DNA from 2 places in the Kitasatospora sp. NPDC054768 genome. Region 1 is predicted to be linked to the other one. Evidence: riboswitches for the same ligand, from Rfam matches in the RefSeq annotation. Region 1 holds a riboswitch; the other holds the start of a gene.
The links. Region 1 has a riboswitch for guanidine ahead of ACWGKU_RS16460 (DMT family transporter). Riboswitches for the same ligand answer to the same signal wherever they lie in the genome.

Region 1 (8,923 bases):
CGGTGCTCACCGCGCTGGAGGCCAGCGTCACCCTGGCCCGGGCCGGGGGCACCCGCGAGGTGCCGGTCAGTCACCTGCTCACCGGACTCGACCCGGTGCGCCCCGGCGAACTGCTCACCTGGGTGCGCGTCCCGCTGCTGCACGCCCCGCAGGTCTTCCTCAAGGCCACCGGCCGCAGCGGACCGGCCCGCGCCACCGCCTCCGTCGCCCTGGTCCTCGACCCGGCCCGGCGCTCGGTGCGCTGCGCCGTCGGGGCCGTCGCGCCGGTGCCGCTGCGCCCGCTGGAGGCCGAGGCCTGGGTGGCCGGCTGCATCGACTGGGACGGCAGCCGGGAGATCGACCCGGCCGCGACCGCCGCCTTCGGCGAGTACGTGGCCGCCGCCTGCGTCCCCGACAACTACGGCGCCGAGGGCGCCTGGGAGGCCGTGACCGAGGGGCCGACCGCGGCCGCGGTTCGGTTGCGGCGTACCGTATCGGTGCTGGCCCGACGGGCACTGGGAAGGGCGCTGAAGTGACCACAGACCCCATCGAGACCCTGGACGCCGACCCGCTCGGCCTCTCCCCGCAGGTCAGCCGCGAGCTGCGCCCGTGCGCCTCGTACACGCTGCGGGTCAACGGTTTCGAACGGCCCGTCACCGACGCGTGGATCGGCGAGAGCCTGCTCTACGTGCTGCGCGAGCGGCTCGGCCTGGCCGGCGCCAAGGACGGCTGCGAGCAGGGCGAGTGCGGGGCCTGCTCGGTGCAGGTGGACGGCCAGCTGGTGGCCGGCTGCCTGGTGCCCGCCGCCCTGGCCGCCGACAGCGAGATCAGCACCGTCGAGGGCCTGTCCGCCGCCGGCGGCGCGAGCGCCGTCCAGCAGGCGCTGGCCGCCTCCGGCGCCGTCCAGTGCGGCTACTGCACCCCCGGCATGGCGATGGCGGTGCACGACCTGCTCCAGCGCAACCACCGGCCCACCGAGGTGGAGGCCCGTCAGGCGCTGTGCGGCAACCTCTGCCGCTGCACCGGCTACCGGGGCGTGCTGGCCGCCGTCCAGACCGTCGCGGACGCCCGCGCGGCGGAGGCCGAGGAGGCGGAGGAGGCCGCCGCGCAGGCCGCCGGGCCCGCTCCCGGGGGGCCGGCCGAGCCGGTCGCCGAACCGCCCGCCGACGTGCCGGTGGACGCGCCGGTCGAACCCGGGCAGGCCGTCGAGCCGCCGGTCTACGCCGACGCCGAGGCCTGGATCGAGCACGTCCCGCAGCAGCCCGTCGAGGCCCACCCGGTCGCCCACCCCGCGGAGCAGTACCACCCGGAGCGGCACGCCGCCGAGCAGCACCACCCGGCGCAGCCCGCCGTGGAACAGCACGCTGTCGAGCAGGCCCCGGCCGGGCTGCCGTACGGCGACCCCCAGGGCGGCTACGACACCGGCGTGTACGACACCACCGTGCTGGCCCCGATCCGGGACGACATCCCCGCCCGGATCCCCGCCCAGGCCGCCGACGACCAGGTGTACTACCCGCCGCAGGGCTACCCCGAGCAGCCGTACCAGGCCACCCCCGCGCACGGCACCTACGTGCCCTACCCGGACGGCCACCAGCAGCAGAACGGCTACGACACCGGGTACGACGCCCCGGTCTACGAGCCCACCCCCGCGCACGGGACCCCGTTGCCCGGCTCCGTCCACGACGGCACCCCGCACGGCACCCCGTACGCCGCCCCGCACCCGCACGGTGCCCCGGCCGAGGGCGGCGCCCCGGCCGGTGTCCCGTACGGTGCCACCCCCGCCCACGGCATCCGGCTCCCCGAGGACGACCACGCATCATGACGTCGCCTACCGACATCGGCGCAGCACTCCAGCAGGACGGCGGCGAGGGCGGCGCACCGGAGCCGATCGGCCTGGGCAGCTCCCCGCTGCGCAGCGACGCGCTGCCCAAGGCGCTCGGCATCTACCCGTACGCGGCCGACCTGTGGGCCGAGGGGCTGTTGTGGGGCGCGGTGCTGCGCTCGCCGCACCCGCACGCCCGGATCCGGGGCATCGACACCTCGGCCGCGCTGGCGCTGCCCGGTGTGCACGCCGTGGTCACCGCCGCCGACCTGCCGCCCGGACCGGACGGCACCCCCGACGGTGCCCCGGCCGGGCCGATCGTCGCCGACCGGCCGGTGCTGGCCGCCGGCGTGGTGCGCCACCACGGCGAGCCGATCGCCGCGGTGGCCGCCGACCACCCGGACACCGCCCGGCTGGCGGTCGGCCTGATCGCGGTCGACTACGAGCCGCTGGAGGCCGTCACCGACCCGGAGCAGGCCTTCACCGCGCCGCCGCTGCACCCGGACGGCAACCTGTTCCGCCACCTGCCGCTGCGCACCGGGGACCCGGACGCGGTCGGCGAGATCGTCGTCGAGGGCCTCTACCAGGTCGGCCGGCAGGACCCGGCCCCGCTCGGCGCCGAGGCCGGGCTGGCCGTACCGCGCCCGGACGGCGGCGTCGAGCTGCACCTGTCCTCCACCGACCCGCACGGCGACCGCGACCGCACCGCCGCCTGCCTGGGCCTGGAGCCGGACCGGGTCCGGCTGGTGGTCACCGGCGTGCCCGGCGCCACCACCGACCGCGAGGACCTCTCGTTCCAGGTCACCCTGGCCCTGCTGGCGCTGCGCACCGGCCGCCCGGTGAAGATGACGCTCACCCGCGAGGAGTCCTTCCACACCCACACCTCGCGCCACCCCGCGCTCCTGCGCTACCGCCACCACGCCGACGCCGAGGGCACGCTGGTGAAGGTCGAGGCGCAGATCCTGCTGGACGGCGGCGCCTACGCGGACGTCTCCGCCGAGGCGCTGGCCGCCGCGACGGCCTTCTCGGCCGGTCCGTACGTCTGCCCGAACGTCTTCGTGGACGCCTGGGCGGTGCGCACCAACAACCCGCCGGCCGGCCGGATGCGCGGCGAGGGCGCCCTGCAGGCGTGCTTCGCGTACGAGTCGCAGCTGGACCAGCTGGCCGCCCGGATCGGCGTGGACCCGGTGGAGATCCGCCGCCGCAACGCGATGTCCACCGGCGACCCGCTGCCCACCGGTCAGGCCGTCACCTGCCCGGCGCCGGTGCGCGCCCTGCTGGACGCGGTCGCCGCCGAGCCGCTGCCGGCCCTGCCGGTGGACGACCCGGACGCCGAGTGGCTGCTGCCCGGCGGGCCCGGCGGCGCGGGCGACCCGGCGGCGGTGCGACGCGGGATCGGCTACGCCGTCGGCATGGTGCACATGCTGGGCGCCGAGGGCGAGGACGAGGTCTCCACGGCGACCGTGCGGGTCAGCGGGGACCACGCCACGGTGATCTGCGCGGCGGTCGACGCCGGGCAGGGCTTCGCCACGCTGGCCCGGCAGATCGTGCAGACCGTGCTGGGCGTCAGCGAGGTCTACATCGCCCCGGCCGACAGCGACCAGTCGATCGCCGGGCCGTCCGCCCGCGGCCGGCACACCTGGGTCTCCGGCGGCGCCGTCGAGCGGGCCGCGCTGATGGTCCGCCACCAGCTGCTGCAGCCGATCGCGGCGAACTTCGGGATGTCGGCGGAGCTGCTCCAGATCGCCGACGGCAAGATCACCTCGTACGACGGGGTACTCGGCATGCCCGTCGCCGAGGCGCTGGAGGGCAAGGAGCTCTGGGCCACCGCGCAGTGCCGCCCGCACCCCACCGAGCCGCTGGACGAGGCCGGGCAGGGCGACGCCTTCGTCTCCATCTCGTTCTGCGCGATGCGTGCGGTGGTGGACGTGGACATCGAGCTGGGCGCCGTGCGGGTGGTCGAGATGACGGTCGCCCAGGACGTCGGCCGGGCGCTGAACCCGCGCCAGATCGAGGACCGGATCGAGGCGGGGGTGGCCCAGGGCGTGGGCCTGGCACTGCTGGAGGACCTGCGGACGGAGGGCGGGGTGCTGCTGAACCCCTCGCTCACCGGCTACCGGCTGCCCACCGCGCTGGACACCCCGGAGGTGCGGATCGCCGCGCTGCTGGAGGAGCGCGATGTGGTGGCCCCGTTCGGCGCGAAGGCGGTCGGAGCCGTGCCCGCGGTGGTCGCCCCGGCGGCCGTCGCCGCGGCCGTGCGCGCCGCCACCGGCCTGCCGGTCGGCCGGCTGCCGATCCGGGCCGAGGACGCCGTCACCGCCTGACCGGGAGCTCCCGGGAAAGGCGGAAAGCAGGGAAAGGAAATTGCCGGTCGACTTTCGGAGTCGACCGGCAATTTCCTTTTCCGGTGAGGCCATGGCGGGAATCGAACCCGCGTGCACCGCTTTGCAGACGGTTCCCTAAGCCACTCGGGCACACGGCCAGTGAATTCATAGTGGCCGATCCGGGGGAGAGGGGTCAATGCCCTTTTGTAAATTCTGTATGGCAATGTGTGCTACCGTCGGGGACAGGTGGCGGTATTTCCGCCACCCCGGACGAGCGCGTCGTACCCGGTGACGACAAGACGGCGCAGTTCAGCGGCAATCCGGCCGCTGTGGACTGCGGAGGTAGCACCGTCATGGCCTGGCTCGTTCTGATCGTCTCGGGTGTCCTGGAGACCATTTGGGCGGTCGCCCTGGAATCGTCCAAGGGCTTCACCCGCCTCGTTCCCAGCCTCGTCTTCGGCATCGCACTGCTGTTCAGCATGGGCGGCCTGGCGTACGCGATGCGCACCATTCCGATCGGCACCGGCTACGCCGTCTGGGTGGGCATCGGAGCGGTCGGCACCGCGGTCTACGGCATGGCCGTCCTGGGGGATCCGGTGACCATGGCCCGGATCGCCTGCCTGCTGCTGATCGTCTCCGGCGTGGTGGGCCTCAAGGTGCTGCACTGACCTCCGCCGCGGTCCCGGCCGGGGCCCGTCCTGGGTCCCGGGGCCCGTCCTGGGCCCTGCGGCCGAGGAGATCACCGACCGGGGTCAGGGGTCATCGGGGCAGACGGCTCTTACGATGTTACGTATGACCACTGCCTCCCCCACCTCGGTCGACCCCGTACCGATACCCCTCGACGACGACCCCGGTGGTGGGGTCCTCGGCGGCCGCTACCGTGCGCTGACGCTGGGGATCGTCTCGGTGGTCCTGGTGATCGCCTTCGAGGCGACGGCCGTCAACACCGCGATGCCGACCGCGGCCCGCGAGCTGAACGGGCTCGGGCTGTACGCGTTCGCCTTCTCCGGCTACTTCACCACCACCCTGTTCGCCCTGGTCGTCTCCGGCCAGTGGTGCGACCGGAGCGGCCCGCTGCGGCCGCTGTTCAGCGGCATCGCCGTGTTCGGCGTGGGGCTGGTGGTGGCCGGGACGGCACCCGGGATGTGGGTGTTCGTGGCCGGGAGGGCCATCCAGGGCCTCGGCGGCGGGCTGGTGATCGTCGCCCTGTACGTGGTGGTCGGCCGGGCCTACCCGGAGCGGCTGCGGCCCGCGGTGTTCGCGGCCTTCTCCTCGGCCTGGGTGCTGCCCTCGATCATCGGTCCGCTGGTCTCCGGGGCCGTCACCCAGCACCTGGGGTGGCGCTGGGTGTTCCTGGCCGTGCCGGTGCTGATCCTGCTGCCGCTGGCCGTGATGGGCCCGGCACTGGCCCGCACCGAGCGCGAGCACCCGGTGGCCAGGGGCGCGGCCTTCGACCGCCGTCGCACCCTGCTGGCCGCGATGGCGGCGGTCGGCGCCGGCCTGCTGCAGTACGCGGGCCAGCGGCGCGACCTGATCGGGCTGGCCCCCGGGATCGCCGGGGCGGCGCTGCTGGTGCCGGCGGTCCTCGGCCTGCTGCCGGCGCGGACCCTGCGGGCCGGCCGGGGACTGCCGGCCGTGATCCTGCTGCGCGGGCTGGCCGCGGGGGCGTTCTTCGCGGCCGAGGCCTTCATCCCGCTGATGATGACCACCCAGCGTGAGCTCTCGCCGACGCTGGCCGGCCTGACCCTGACCAGCGGCGGTCTCACCTGGGCGCTCGGCTCCTGGCTCCAGGGCCGGCCCGGGGCGGAGCGCTACCGCACGGTGATGATCCGGGGCGGCTTCGTGCTGACCGCGGTGGCGATCTCGGGCGCCGCGCTGGTGCTGTTCCCGGCGGTGCCGGCCTGGGCCGCGTCGGTGGCCTGGGGCGTCGGCGGCGTCGGGATGGGGATGGCGATCGCGAGCGTCAGCGTGCTGATGATGAAGCTCTCCACCCCGGAGGACGCCGGGGCCAACTCGGCCGCGCTCCAGATGAGCGACGCGCTGGGCAATGTGCTGCTGACCGGTCTGGCCGGTGTGATGTTCGCGGCGCTGGGCGGCGGCTCGCTCGCCGCCGCCCACGGGGGCGGCGGGGAGGCCGGCTCGCCCGGCGCCTTCGCGGTGATCCTGCTGTCGATGGCCGGGGTGGCGCTGCTCGGCGCGGTGCTCTCCGGCCGGGTGCGGACGAAGGCCTGACGGTCAGCCGGCGGTGGCGCCGGCGGGGGCCGCAGCGGGGGCCGCGGCCCCCGCCGGGGCGCCGAGGAAGGCCTCCCAGCCGCCGGCCGGGGACTGCCCCGGGGCGAGGGTCTGGAGCTTGCGCAGCACCGCCGGGTCCTGGGCGTCCAGCCAGTCGACCAGCTGCCGGAAGGACACCAGCCGGACCTCCGGCTTGTCCGCGATGGTCCTGAGGACGTCCTCGACGGCGTTCATGTAGATGCCGCCGTTCCACTCCTCGAAGTGGTTGCCGATGACGTACGGCGCCCGGTTGCCGTCGTAGGTGCGGTCGAACCCCATCAGGTAGGCGTCGCGGGCCTGGGTCTGGAAGCCGGGGTGGAGCGCCGGGTCGGCCTTGGTGTTGGGGCCGCACTGGTTGTACATGATGTTGTAGTCCATCGAGAGCACCTGGAAGGTGTGCCCGGGGAACGGGATGGACTGCAGCGGGAGGTCCCACAGCGCGCCGCCCTGGATCTTCTGCGGCCACACCTGGGTGCCGTTGCCGCTGCTGTCGTAGCGCCAGCCGCGCCTGACCGCGGTGGGCAGCAGGTTGCGCTGGCCCTCCAGGCAGGGGGTGCGGCTGCCGATCAGCTCCTTGCGGTAGTCGAAGGGCAGCGCGGGCAGGTCGGTGAAGCCGGTGTTGGTGCGCCAGTTCGTCACGAAGTCCATCGCCTGCTGGATCTCGCTGTCCCACTCCTCCGGGGACCACGCGCCGACGCCCGTGGAGCCGCAGAAGTGGCCGTTGAAGTGGGTCCCGATCTCGTGGCCCTCCAGCCAGGCCGCGTGCACGTTCTCCAGGGTGTCGCGGATGTGCTGGTCGCTCAGGTAGCCGATGTCGGAGGCGCCGACCTTGTGCTGCGGCGGGCGGTAGAGGTCCTTCTTGGACTCGGGCAGCAGGTAGAGGCCGCTGAGGAAGAAGGTCATCTTCGCGTCGTGGTCCCGGGCCAGCCGGCGGAAGCGGGCGAACAGGCCGTTGTCGAGCTCGCCGGCGCCGTCCCAGGAGAAGACCACGAACTGCGGCGGGCGCTGGCCGGGCTGCAGCCGGTCGGGGACGGGCTGGTGCGGCTGGGCGCCGGTGTCCGAGGTGGAGCCGTCACCGATCAGGACCGCCTGCGGCCGGGGGAGCGGGGCCGGGGCCGGAGTGGCGCCCTGCTTGTCGGCCGCTCCGGTGGCCGGCGCGGCGCTGCCGGTCGCCCGCTCCTCGCCGGTGGCGTGGTTGCTGCCGCACCCGGCCGCCAGGGTGGCGGCGGTGGCGGCGCCGGCCGTCAGCAGGGTGCGGCGTGAGAGGGCTTCCATGGTCACTCCGTTCGTGGGGCGGGCGGGCGGCGTGCGGGAGTGCGGAGTCCGGTCGGACAAGTGGGTGATACAACCCGTAACCGGGTCAGCATGGCACGAGGGCGGGGCCGGTCGAAGAGGCGCAGCGCGAGCTCGTGAGTGATCGCTCGAACGACGCAACCGATCGGGTCCGTTGAACCGTCGGTAGCTCGTGTCGGGCGTGCACCCGCGGCGATCGTGCGCGGGGGGCGGTCGTCGCGCTCCGCGACCGGGCGCCCACGCGGCGCAGAAAAGAGGCCGTCCGCCCTGCCGATCGGCGGGTGCCGGTACGACCGTCGTATGGACGTGCCTTACAGTCCGTTCCGGTTGAATTGTTCCCAGGAAACTCCCAGGAAGCGGGGTTCCGTCGGCAGAGGGGAGCGCCCATGGGCGTCCAGCAGAGCAGGGGCCCGTGGCCGGGCACCCTGGCGGCCGGGGCCGCGCTGGTCCTCGGTGCCTGGCTGCTGCACGACGGAGGTTCGTCGCTGCCGCCCGCGCCGGGGGCCGGTCAGGCCCAGGCCGGGATCGCGCCGGTCTCGATCGTGCCGCCGCTCGGCCCGTCCGCGCCGACCCGGATCCGCATTCCGGCGGTGCGGCTGGACGCCCCGGTCACCGCGCTCGGGCTGGACGGCGCCGGCCGTCTCCAGACCCCGCCCGAGGCGGACCGCAACCTGGCGGGCTGGTACCGCGGCGGGGCCAGCCCCGGCCAGCGCGGCACCGCGATCCTGGCAGGACACGTCGACAACAAGGCCGGCCCCGCGGTCTTCTATCATCTGGGCGCGCTCCGTCGGGGGGACCGGATCGAGATCGCCCGGGCGGACGGCGCCACCGCCGTCTACCAGCTCTACGCCATCGAAGTGCACGACCGAAAGGACTTCCCGGACGACCGGGTCTATCGTCAGGCCGCTGACGCACAGCTGCGGGTCATCACCTGCGGCGGTTCGTACAGTGAGGAACACGGCTACGACGGCAACGTCGTCGCCTACGGTTTCCTGGCCGACACCACCCCGCCGGGCAAAGCCGCATGACCACGCTGACCCTTGCCTCCCGCTGGAACCCGATCGACTGGCCGCTCACCGAGGGCCTGATCCCGCACGCCGTGCTGGCGGCAGGCTGGGCGGCGCTGTTCGCGCTAGCCATCGGCCGCGGCCGCAGCTGGTGGCGGGTCCGCCTACCCGCCGCACTGTTCACCGCGGCCGCGCTCAGCTGGCTGCTGGACGTGGTGGTCGACGGA
Region 2 (8,923 bases), on a different contig from region 1:
CTCGTCCTGCATGTCGCCGGCCAGGATCAGGTCGGGCTTGGCGGCGATCACCTTGTCCATCACGGGCTGGAGCAGGTTCCCGACCACCGGGACGCCCTGCACCTTGTCCTTGAGGTACGCGGGCGGCTCGGCCAGCCCCTGGCCGTTGGTGATGCCGACCGGCTTGACGCCCAGGGCGAGCACCGCGTCCAGGTCCTCCTGGGTGAGGGTGACGATCCGCTTGGGCTCGGCGGGGACCTCGACGGCCTTGCCGGTGGCGTCCTTGACGGTCCGCTTGCCGCCGCCCGCCGCGTCCGCCGCCGGGGAGGCGGCCGTGGAGGAGCCCGAGGACGAGGAGGACGAGCCGGAGGAGCCGCAGCCGGTGAGCAGGAGCGCGGCCGCCCCGGAGACGGCCAGCGCCTGGGCCGCACGGCGGCGGACGGGGCTGAGCGGGCGACGGGCGAACGGCATGGGTGCCTCCGGGCAACGGTGGTACGGAAGTTGAGCGGCGTCCGAGAAGTTCGACGGGACGGGGGTGCCCCACGGGACGGACTCGGCCATTAGGTTAGCCTTACCTTATGACATTCTCGCAAGCCGGCGTCCGCGCGGCGCCCCCCGCCACCGCGCCGGATTCGCCGCCACCGGGCCGGCGGAGCCGTCGGCCCGAGGGTGCCCGCCCCACCTGGCCGGCCGTCACGGCGGCGGTGGTCCTCCTGCTCGCCCTGGCCGCGCTCTCGCTGTCGGTCGGCGCCGGCGAGGTCGGCCCCGGGCGGGTGCTGGACTACCTGCTGAACCACGACGGCGCCCGCGCCGACGGCCGGCTCGCCCTCGTCGTCGGCGACCTGCGGCTGCCGCGCACCCTCACCGCCCTGCTGGTCGGCGCCGCGCTCGGCGTCGCCGGGGCGCAACTGCAGTCCGTCACCCGCAACCCGCTGGCCGAGACCGGCCTGCTCGGCGTCAACGCCGGCGCCTCGCTGGGCGTCGTGCTCGGCATCGCCGTGCTCGGCGTGCAGACCTCCTTCGGCTACCTCGCCTTCGCCTTCGGCGGCGCGGTGCTCGCCAGCACCGTGGTGCTGCTGGTCGCCAGCAGCCGGGGCGGCGGATCGCCGATGCGGCTGGTGCTCGCCGGCTCCGCCGTCGCGGCGATCTTCCGCGGGCTCACCGACGTGCTGATCGTCAACTCCCCCGAGGCGTACGAGCGGTACCGGGTGTGGGTGCTCGGCTCGCTGGCCGGGGTGGAAGGCTGGACGACCCTGCGCCAGCTCGCCCCGGTGCTCGGCGCCGGATTCCTGCTCGCCGCCCTCACCACCCGTCCGCTGACCGCGCTCGCCCTCGGCGACGACCTCGCCCGCGGCCTCGGCCACCGACCCGGCGCCACCCGGGCCGCCGTCGCCGTCGCCGTCACCCTGCTGACCGCCTCGGCGGTCGCGCTGGCCGGGCCGATCGCCTTCCTCGGGCTGCTCTCCGGCTTCCTCGCCCGCACCGTCGCCGGCCCCCGGATCGGCCGACTCACCCTGCTCGCCGCGCTGTTCGGCGCCACCGTGCTGACCGGCGCGGACGTGCTCGCCCGGGTGGTGGCCCGGCCCTTCGAGGCGCCGGTGTCGGTGATCGTCGCGCTGATCGGCGCCCCGGCCCTGATCGCGATCGTCCGCTCCCGGCACTCCACCGCCCTGGCCATGGCCGACCCCGCCGAGTCCACGCCGGCCGCGCGACGCGGCGAACCGGCGCCGCCCAAGCCGGACTTGACCCTGCGGCACGGCACATGGTCGCTGCTGCTGCCGCGCCGGGCACTGCTGGCCTCGCTCGGCCTGGCCGCCGCCCTGCTGGCCGCCGTCGTCGTCTCGGCGCACGCCGGACAGAGCGAACTCGACCTCGCCCGCACCTTCCAGGCCGTGTTCGGCTACGGCGACCGGCTGGACGTCCTGCTGGTACAGAAGTTCCGACTCGGCCGGATCGTCGCCGGACTCGCCGCCGGCGCCGCCCTCGGCCTGGCCGGCTGCCTCACCCAGACCCTCGCCCGCAACCGCCTGGCCACCCCCGAACTCCTCGGCGTCAACGACGGCGCGACCGCCGCCGTACTCATCTCCGCCAGCACCGCGGGCACCTTCGGCGCCTGGTGGGCCGGACCGCTCGGCGCGCTGGTCGCCGTCCTGGTCGTCACCCTGGCCTCCGGCGGACTCGGCGCGCGCGGCTACCGGGTCCTGGTGGTCGGGCTCGCCATGTCGGCGCTCGCCTCGGCCGTCATCCAGGTCGCGATGGCCCGGCGCTCCCTCAACTCGGCCGGATCGCTGTACATCTGGACCAACGGCAGCCTCAACGGACGCGACCTCGCCGTCGCCACGCCCGTCCTGATCGGACTGGCGGCACTGGTGCCGATCGCGCTGGCGGTGGCCCGGCGGCTGGCGGTGCTGCGCTTCGACGACAGCGTCGCCTCCGCACTCGGCGTCGACCCGGGCCGGGTCCGGCTCGCCTGCCTGCTGCTGGCCGTCGCCCTGGCCGGGCTGGCGGTCGGCGTCTGCGGGCCGGTCGGCTTCGTGGCCCTGGCCGCGCCGGTGATCGCCGGACGGCTGGCCGGGCCCGCGCGGGTGCCCGTGCTCGGCTCCGCCCTGACCGGCGCCCTGCTCGTCGTGCTCGCCGACACACTGGGCCGGGTTCTGTTCGCCGGAGTGGAGATCCCCGTCGGCATCGTCACCACCGTCCTCGGCGGTCCCTTCCTGCTCTGGGTGCTGCTCGGCCGCAAGGGCAGCCCCGCCTAAGCCTTTTGGAGTCACTGCTGTGGAAACCCCGCTCGTCGCCCTCTGCCCCGACGATCCCGCCTACCGCCTGGTCACCTTCACCCATCACGACGGCGACTGCGACGGCGTGCTCGCGCTGCTGCACACCGTCACCGACAAGGACCGCCATGCCGGGGACCTGACACCGCATCTGATGCAGCGCCAGGACGATGGGGCATGGTCGATCACCTACCGGCTGCGCGCCGACCACCGCGCCTCGTACCAGCTGTACCCGTTCCGCGGCGAGGCCCCCGGCACCGCCCGGCCCGACTGGCTGCGCGTCCTCGACCAGGCCCGCCCCGACCCGTACGACACCGAGCCCCGGCTGCCCGCCCGCGACGGCCGCCACCCCGCCTCGGTGCTCAGTCTGCCCGCCGCCCCCGCACAACCGTACGTGGCGCGGCGCGACGGCGTGCCGCGCGGACGGACGCTCGCCCACACGGTGGCCGGCCGGCGGGTCGACGTCCACCTCCCCGCCGGACACCGGCCGGACGGTGGCCCGTACCCGGTCGCGGTGCTGCTGGACGGCGAGATGTGGGGCGAGGTGCTCTCCGCCGGCGACACCCTCGACAACCTGACGGCCGACGGCGCCATCCCGCCCACCGTCACCCTGCTGGTGCACACCATGGGGCCGAAGCGCCCGGACGACCTGAGCTGCAACCCGGCCTTCATCGACCTCCTCGCCGACCGCCTGCTGCCCTGGGCCACAAAGGAGTTCGGCGCGAGCGGCGACCCGACCGCCACCGTGATCGCGGGCCAGAGCGCGGGCGGCCTCACCGCCGCCTACGCCGCCTACCGCCGCCCGGAACGCTTCGGCAACGCGCTCTCCCAGTCCGGCTCCTTCTGGTGGCCCGACGAGACCGAGTTCGACGCGGGCAGCGAATGGCTGACCCGGCGCCTCGCCGCCGAGGAACGACGGCAGGCCCGCTTCTGGATCGAGGTCGGGCTCCAGGAGTGGATGCTCCTCGCCCAGAACCGCCACCTGCGCGACGTCCTCACGGCCCGCGGCTACGACCTCGCCTACCGCGAGTTCAACGGCGGCCACGACTACGCCTGCTGGCGCGGCGGCCTGGCCGACGGGCTCGCGCACCTGCTCGGGTCACCCGAGGGGATGGTTTCGGGCTGATTCGCATACCTCCAGGCCATCAGGCGTCTAGCGTCGAACTTCGCACCGATCGGCCTGGAGGTACCCCATGAGCACGTCCTCGTCCGCCGCGCCGCCGCCGATGTCGTGGAAGTACTGCGGCAACCAGATCAAGCTGTGGCGGACCCGCGCGGGTGTCAGCCGCGAGCACCTGGCCACCGAGGCCGGGTACGGCATCGAGAGCCTGCGGTCGATGGAGGCGGGGCGGCGCAAGCCCTCGATGCACCTGCTGCAGGTGGCGGACGACATGTGCGACGCGAAGGGGATCCTGGTGGCGGGGGCGCAGTTCCTGAAGCCCGAGAAATATCCGTCCTCCGCCGAGGACTACATGAAGTACGAAGCCGAGGCGGTGGCACTCAACTGGTACGAGAACCACTTCTTTCCGGGTCTGCTGCAGACCGAAGAGACCGTGAGAACGCTCCTCGAATCCCACTGGCCGCCACTCGATGACGAGACGGTCGAAACGCGGGTCGCAGCGAGGTTGGAGCGCCAGGAAATGCTGAAGGTGCAGACCAAGGCCTTCAACTTCCTCATCGAGGAGGGGGTCCTACGACGGCCGCTCACGACCATCGAAGCCCACCACCGCCAGTTGCGCCACGTTCTGACGGTCGCCGAGGCACGCCACATCACGGTTCAAGTGGTTCCGTCCCGGGGGATCCACCCTGGTCTGAACGGGCAGTTCATCCTTCTGGAAACCGTCGAACATCAACGACTCGCGTATGAGGAAGGCCAGGCGATGGGCATGCTCCACGCAGACCCGGCCAGGGTGAGCATCCTCAGTCATCGCCATGAAATGATCCTCCGGCAGGCGCTCAGTCCCGAGGCCTCGGCCAAGCTGATCAGTGAGTCGCTGGAGGAGCTATGAACGATGCGTTGACCTGGTTCAAGTCCAGCCACAGCAACACCGAGGGCGGCGCCTGCGTCGAGATCGCGGTCACCCCGGGCACCGTCCGCATCCGGGACTCCAAGGACAAGACCGGCCCTCAGCTCACCTTCACGGCCGAGGCCTGGGTCGACTTCATCGGCGAGCTCGCGGAGGAACTATGAGCACTGAACCGGCCTGGTTCAAGTCCAGCCACAGCGGAACCGAAGGCGGCGCCTGCGTCGAGGTCGCTTCCACTCCGGGCACCGTTCATGTCCGCGACTCCAAGGACAAGACCGGGCCCCAGCTCGCCTTCAACCCGACCGCCTGGACCGACTTCGTCCAACTCGCCCGAGACCTCGCTTCTCCGGACCACTGAAGCCGCCGCCAAGGCCCCCGTGCTAGCGTCCCCGGGGCGGTGCAGCGGCACCGGCCCCGGACGAGACGTGCGCCGTACCCGGCCTGCCAAGACGACGCACTCTGGAGGCGTCATGGCCGCTGCCGGTGCACCGATCGCCCGTCCACTGGACGTGCGGTGGATCCACGGTTCCCCGTCCGCGAAGCACAACACGGACCCGGACATCCAGGTCCACGAGTACGACGAGCACACCGTCATCCTGCGGCAGAACAAGGCGATCAACTACGAGGCCCCGTTCCTGTTCCTGCTCTTCGGGACGGAGCGGGCGGTGCTGATCGACACCGGGGCGACGGCCGAGGCCGCGTACTTCCCGCTGCGCGCGACGGTCGACGGGCTGGTGGAGGCGTGGCTCGCCCGCAATCCCCGGGACGGCTACGGGCTGCTGGTGCTGCACACCCACCCGCACGGCGACCACGTCGCGGGCGACGGCCAGTTCGCCGACCGGCCCGCGACCACCCTGGTCGGTGCCGATCTGCCCACCGCCTGGCCGTACTTCGGCTTCGACCGGGACGAGGAGGCCGTGGCCCTGGTCGACCTCGGCGGCGGGCGGGTGCTGAAGTGCCTGGCCACGCCGGGACACCACGAGGCGGCGGTCACCTTCTACGACCCGTGGACGGGCTTCCTGCTCACCGGCGACACCGTCTATCCGGGGCGGCTGTACATCGACGACTGGCCGGCCTTCCGGCGCACCGTCGAGCGGCTGGCCGCGTTCGCCGGGAGCCACCCGGTGACGCACGTGCTCGGCTGCCACATCGAGATGACCCGCGAGCCGGGCGTCGACTACCCGATCCGCACCACCTACCAGCCCGACGAACCTCCGCTCCAGCTCACCCCCGCCCACCTGGACCGCATCCGGGCGGCCGTCGCCGAACTCGGCGACGGTCCGCGCCGGTACCCGCTGGACGACCTGATCCTCTGGCCGAACGAGTGAACTCCCCGGGTCCCGCGGCCGATCAGTCCCGGTAGGGCACCAACCGGGTCAGGTCCAGCTCGAAGTCGAAGGGCGCGGGGATGCGGAGCTTCTCGCCGAACTCCCGCTCCGTCCTGGTGTGGTAGCGGTCGCGGTTGGGTTCGGAGAACAGGGTCACCGTCTTCTGCCGGGGGTCCACGATCAGGTAGAGCGGGAAGCCCATCCGCGGGTAGTCGCGGACCTTCCCGCTCCAGTCGTTGTCGGGGTTGGACGGCGAGACGATCTCGACCGCGATCAGCGCCAGGTCGGCGGGGATCTCGCGGCCCAGCTCGATGACGTCCTCGGGCAGGTAGGTGAGGTCGGGGTTGCGAACGGTGCCGAACTCGGGCGAGGAGAGGTCACTGTTCCCCGTCGGGAAGTAGCCGGGAGGACAGTGCGCCTCGAACTGGCGCTGGACGATCGCCAGGTTGAGCTGGTGAATCGATGACGGTGACGTCTGCATGACGATGACGTCACCGGACAGCTCGACCTTGTAGCCGTCCGGCAGGCTGCGGCAGGCCTCTTCAAGCAGACGGTAGTGCTGAGGGTTCATGGGCTCTCCTCCGGTGCTCCGACCACCGTAGGGCAGTCGGAGCACCGGAGGACCACGGACCGCACCGGCGTCATTCCTCCGGGGGTGGGCCCGGAGCTTCGGTGGGGAGGCGAAGGGCCAACAGGGTGCCGGCGGCGACCAGGGCGGCGGTGAGGAGGAGGGCGAGGCGGTAGGGGGTGGCGTCGGTGCCGTCGGCGAGGGCGCCGATGAGGGCAGCGGTGGCGGCGATGCCGAGGGCGCCGCCGAGGGTGCGCAGGATGGTGAACAGGCCCATCGCGCGGCCCATCGCGGGGCCGGGGACGTCGGCGAAGCCGGCGATCTGGACGGTGAGGACGGCGGTGCCCAGGATCAGGCCGACGCAGAACATCAACACCCGTACGGCCCACGGGTTCTCGGCGAAACCGAGGGAGGCGAGGACGACCGCCGCCAGCAGCAGGCCTGGCAGGGCGAGCCGGCGCGGACCGAGCCGGGGCAGCAGGCGGTCGACCACCTGCGAGGCGGCCATCAGGCCGATCGCCTCCGGGAAGACGCTCAGCCCGGCGTCCAGGGCGGTGGCGCCGCGCGCCGCCTGGTAGAGCAGCGGCAGCACGAACAGCGCGCCCATCAGCCCGGCCGAGGTCAGCAGGGCGAGCCAGCTCGCCGCGCCGAAGGTGCGGTCGGCGAGCAGCCGCAGGTCCACCAGCGGTTCGGGGGAGCGGAGTTGGTGCCGTACGGCCGCCCCCAGCAGGGCCAGGCCGAGCAGTCCGCCGAGGGCCACGCCCGGGGAGGTCCAGCCGTGCGCCGGGCCGAAGCCGAGGGCGTAGGTCAGCAGGCCGAGGCCGGGCGTGGCGAGCAGGAAGCCGGTGGTGTCGAAGCGGCCGGCCGGGGGCTCCTGTTCGCCGCGCAGGCCGATCAGCCCGATGATCACGGCGGCGACCCCGATCGGCACGTTGACCAGGAACAGCCAGTGCCAGGAGAGGTGTTCGGTGAGGAAGCCGCCGAGCGGCGGCCCGAGGGCGGGCATCAGCGCGGTCGGGACGATCAGGATGCGGCCCAGGCCCGCCCGCTCGTGCGGGGCGAAGGCCCGGAACAGCAGGGTCATCCCGACCGGGGTGAGTAGCCCGCCGGCCACGCCCTGAACCGCCCGGGCCGCCGACAGCGTACCCAGACCGGGTGCCGCCGCGCAGAGCGCGGAGGCGAGCGTGAAGGCGGCGAGCGCACCGAGGAAGACCCGCTTGACGCCGTACCGGTCGCCGAGCCAGCCGGCCACCGGCAGGCCGAGGGCGAGGCCGACCAGGAAGGCGGTCTCCACGGCGTTGGCCGCCGAGACGGGCCGGCCGAAGTCCTCGGCGATGCTGAACAGCGCCGGGTTGACGATCGTCGAGTCCAGGCCGTTCATGCACATCGCGGCCGTGTAGGCGACCACCACCGCGGCGCGCCCCGCGAGCAGGGGGCGCGCCGGGGCCTCGGCGCCGGGGGTGGCGGGAGGGGTCACAGGGTGGTCCAGTTCGCGGTGATCCACTCCAGGGCGGCCGGGCGCTCGCACGGGCCGTGGGCGATGCTCCAGCCGGCCGGGACGGCGGCGAAGGCGGGCCACAGGGAGTGCTGTCCCCCGGGGTTGACGAGCGCGAGGAACTCGCCGTCGGCGTCGAAGGGGTTGGCGGGGGCGTCACTCATCGGTGGTCTTCTCCATCGTCGGTCTGCTTCGGGAGGTCGGCGAGGTGGTCGGCGATCACGCTCGCGATGTGCGCGATCGGGGCGGGCAGGGTCATGTCCTTGTGGGAGCAGGCCACGTTCGTGTTGGCGATCCGGCCGGACACGTACGGCTCCCAGAGCTCGGGCACCAGGGTGTCGTCGATGGTGTCGACGGTGGCGCGGAAGAACAGCACGTCGCCGTCGAAGCGGCGGTGGTCGTAGCCGCGCACCAGGTGGTTGGTGTTGAGGTAGATCTCGTTCAGCGCGGCCACGGTGGCCTCGTCGAGCCCGGCGAGCGGGCTGCCCTCGCGGCGCAACAGCTCGGTGACGGGGCCGAGTTCGAGCGGACGGCCGTCGAGGTCGGCGGGCCCGAAGCCGCCCATGGTGAGCAGTGCCTCCAGCGCCTCGGCCCGGTCCGGGACGGGCAGCTCGCGGAAGCCCTCGGCGGGGTAGGCGTCCAGGATCGCGAGCAGTTCCACGTCCTGGCCGAGTTCCTGGAGGCGGACGGCCACCGCGTGCGCGATGATCCCGCCGGTGGACCAGCCGAGCAGCCGGTACGGGCCCTCGGGC

Region 2: another riboswitch for guanidine. It lies ahead of ACWGKU_RS02705 (MBL fold metallo-hydrolase); the one in region 1 lies ahead of ACWGKU_RS16460 (DMT family transporter).

The regions. Positions count from the first base shown of each region.
Region 1 covers NZ_JBSHBN010000045.1:38,628-47,550, reverse strand. Annotated here, with positions in the region: gene ACWGKU_RS16480 (FAD binding domain-containing protein) at 1-515, shown strand, start outside; partial or broken gene ACWGKU_RS16475 ((2Fe-2S)-binding protein) at 584-1,141, shown strand; gene ACWGKU_RS16470 (xanthine dehydrogenase family protein molybdopterin-binding subunit) at 1,798-4,125, shown strand; tRNA gene ACWGKU_RS16465 (tRNA-Cys) at 4,212-4,283, opposite strand; guanidine-III (ykkC-III) riboswitch at 4,369-4,434, shown strand; gene ACWGKU_RS16460 (DMT family transporter) at 4,479-4,793, shown strand; gene ACWGKU_RS16455 (MFS transporter) at 4,918-6,357, shown strand; gene ACWGKU_RS16450 (hypothetical protein) at 6,361-7,671, opposite strand; gene ACWGKU_RS16445 (class F sortase) at 8,076-8,717, shown strand; gene ACWGKU_RS16440 (alpha/beta hydrolase) at 8,714-8,923, shown strand, end outside.
Region 2 covers NZ_JBSHBN010000005.1:86,002-94,924, forward strand. Annotated here, with positions in the region: gene ACWGKU_RS02675 (ABC transporter substrate-binding protein) at 1-450, opposite strand, end outside; gene fhuB (Fe(3+)-hydroxamate ABC transporter permease FhuB) at 558-2,735, shown strand; partial or broken gene fes (enterochelin esterase) at 2,746-3,879, shown strand; gene ACWGKU_RS02690 (helix-turn-helix domain-containing protein) at 3,947-4,762, shown strand; gene ACWGKU_RS02695 (DUF397 domain-containing protein) at 4,759-4,944, shown strand; gene ACWGKU_RS02700 (DUF397 domain-containing protein) at 4,941-5,138, shown strand; guanidine-III (ykkC-III) riboswitch at 5,172-5,239, shown strand; gene ACWGKU_RS02705 (MBL fold metallo-hydrolase) at 5,251-6,108, shown strand; gene ACWGKU_RS02710 (Uma2 family endonuclease) at 6,131-6,679, opposite strand; gene ACWGKU_RS02715 (DHA2 family efflux MFS transporter permease subunit) at 6,750-8,153, opposite strand; gene ACWGKU_RS02720 (MbtH family protein) at 8,150-8,335, opposite strand; gene ACWGKU_RS02725 (amino acid adenylation domain-containing protein) at 8,332-8,923, opposite strand, start outside.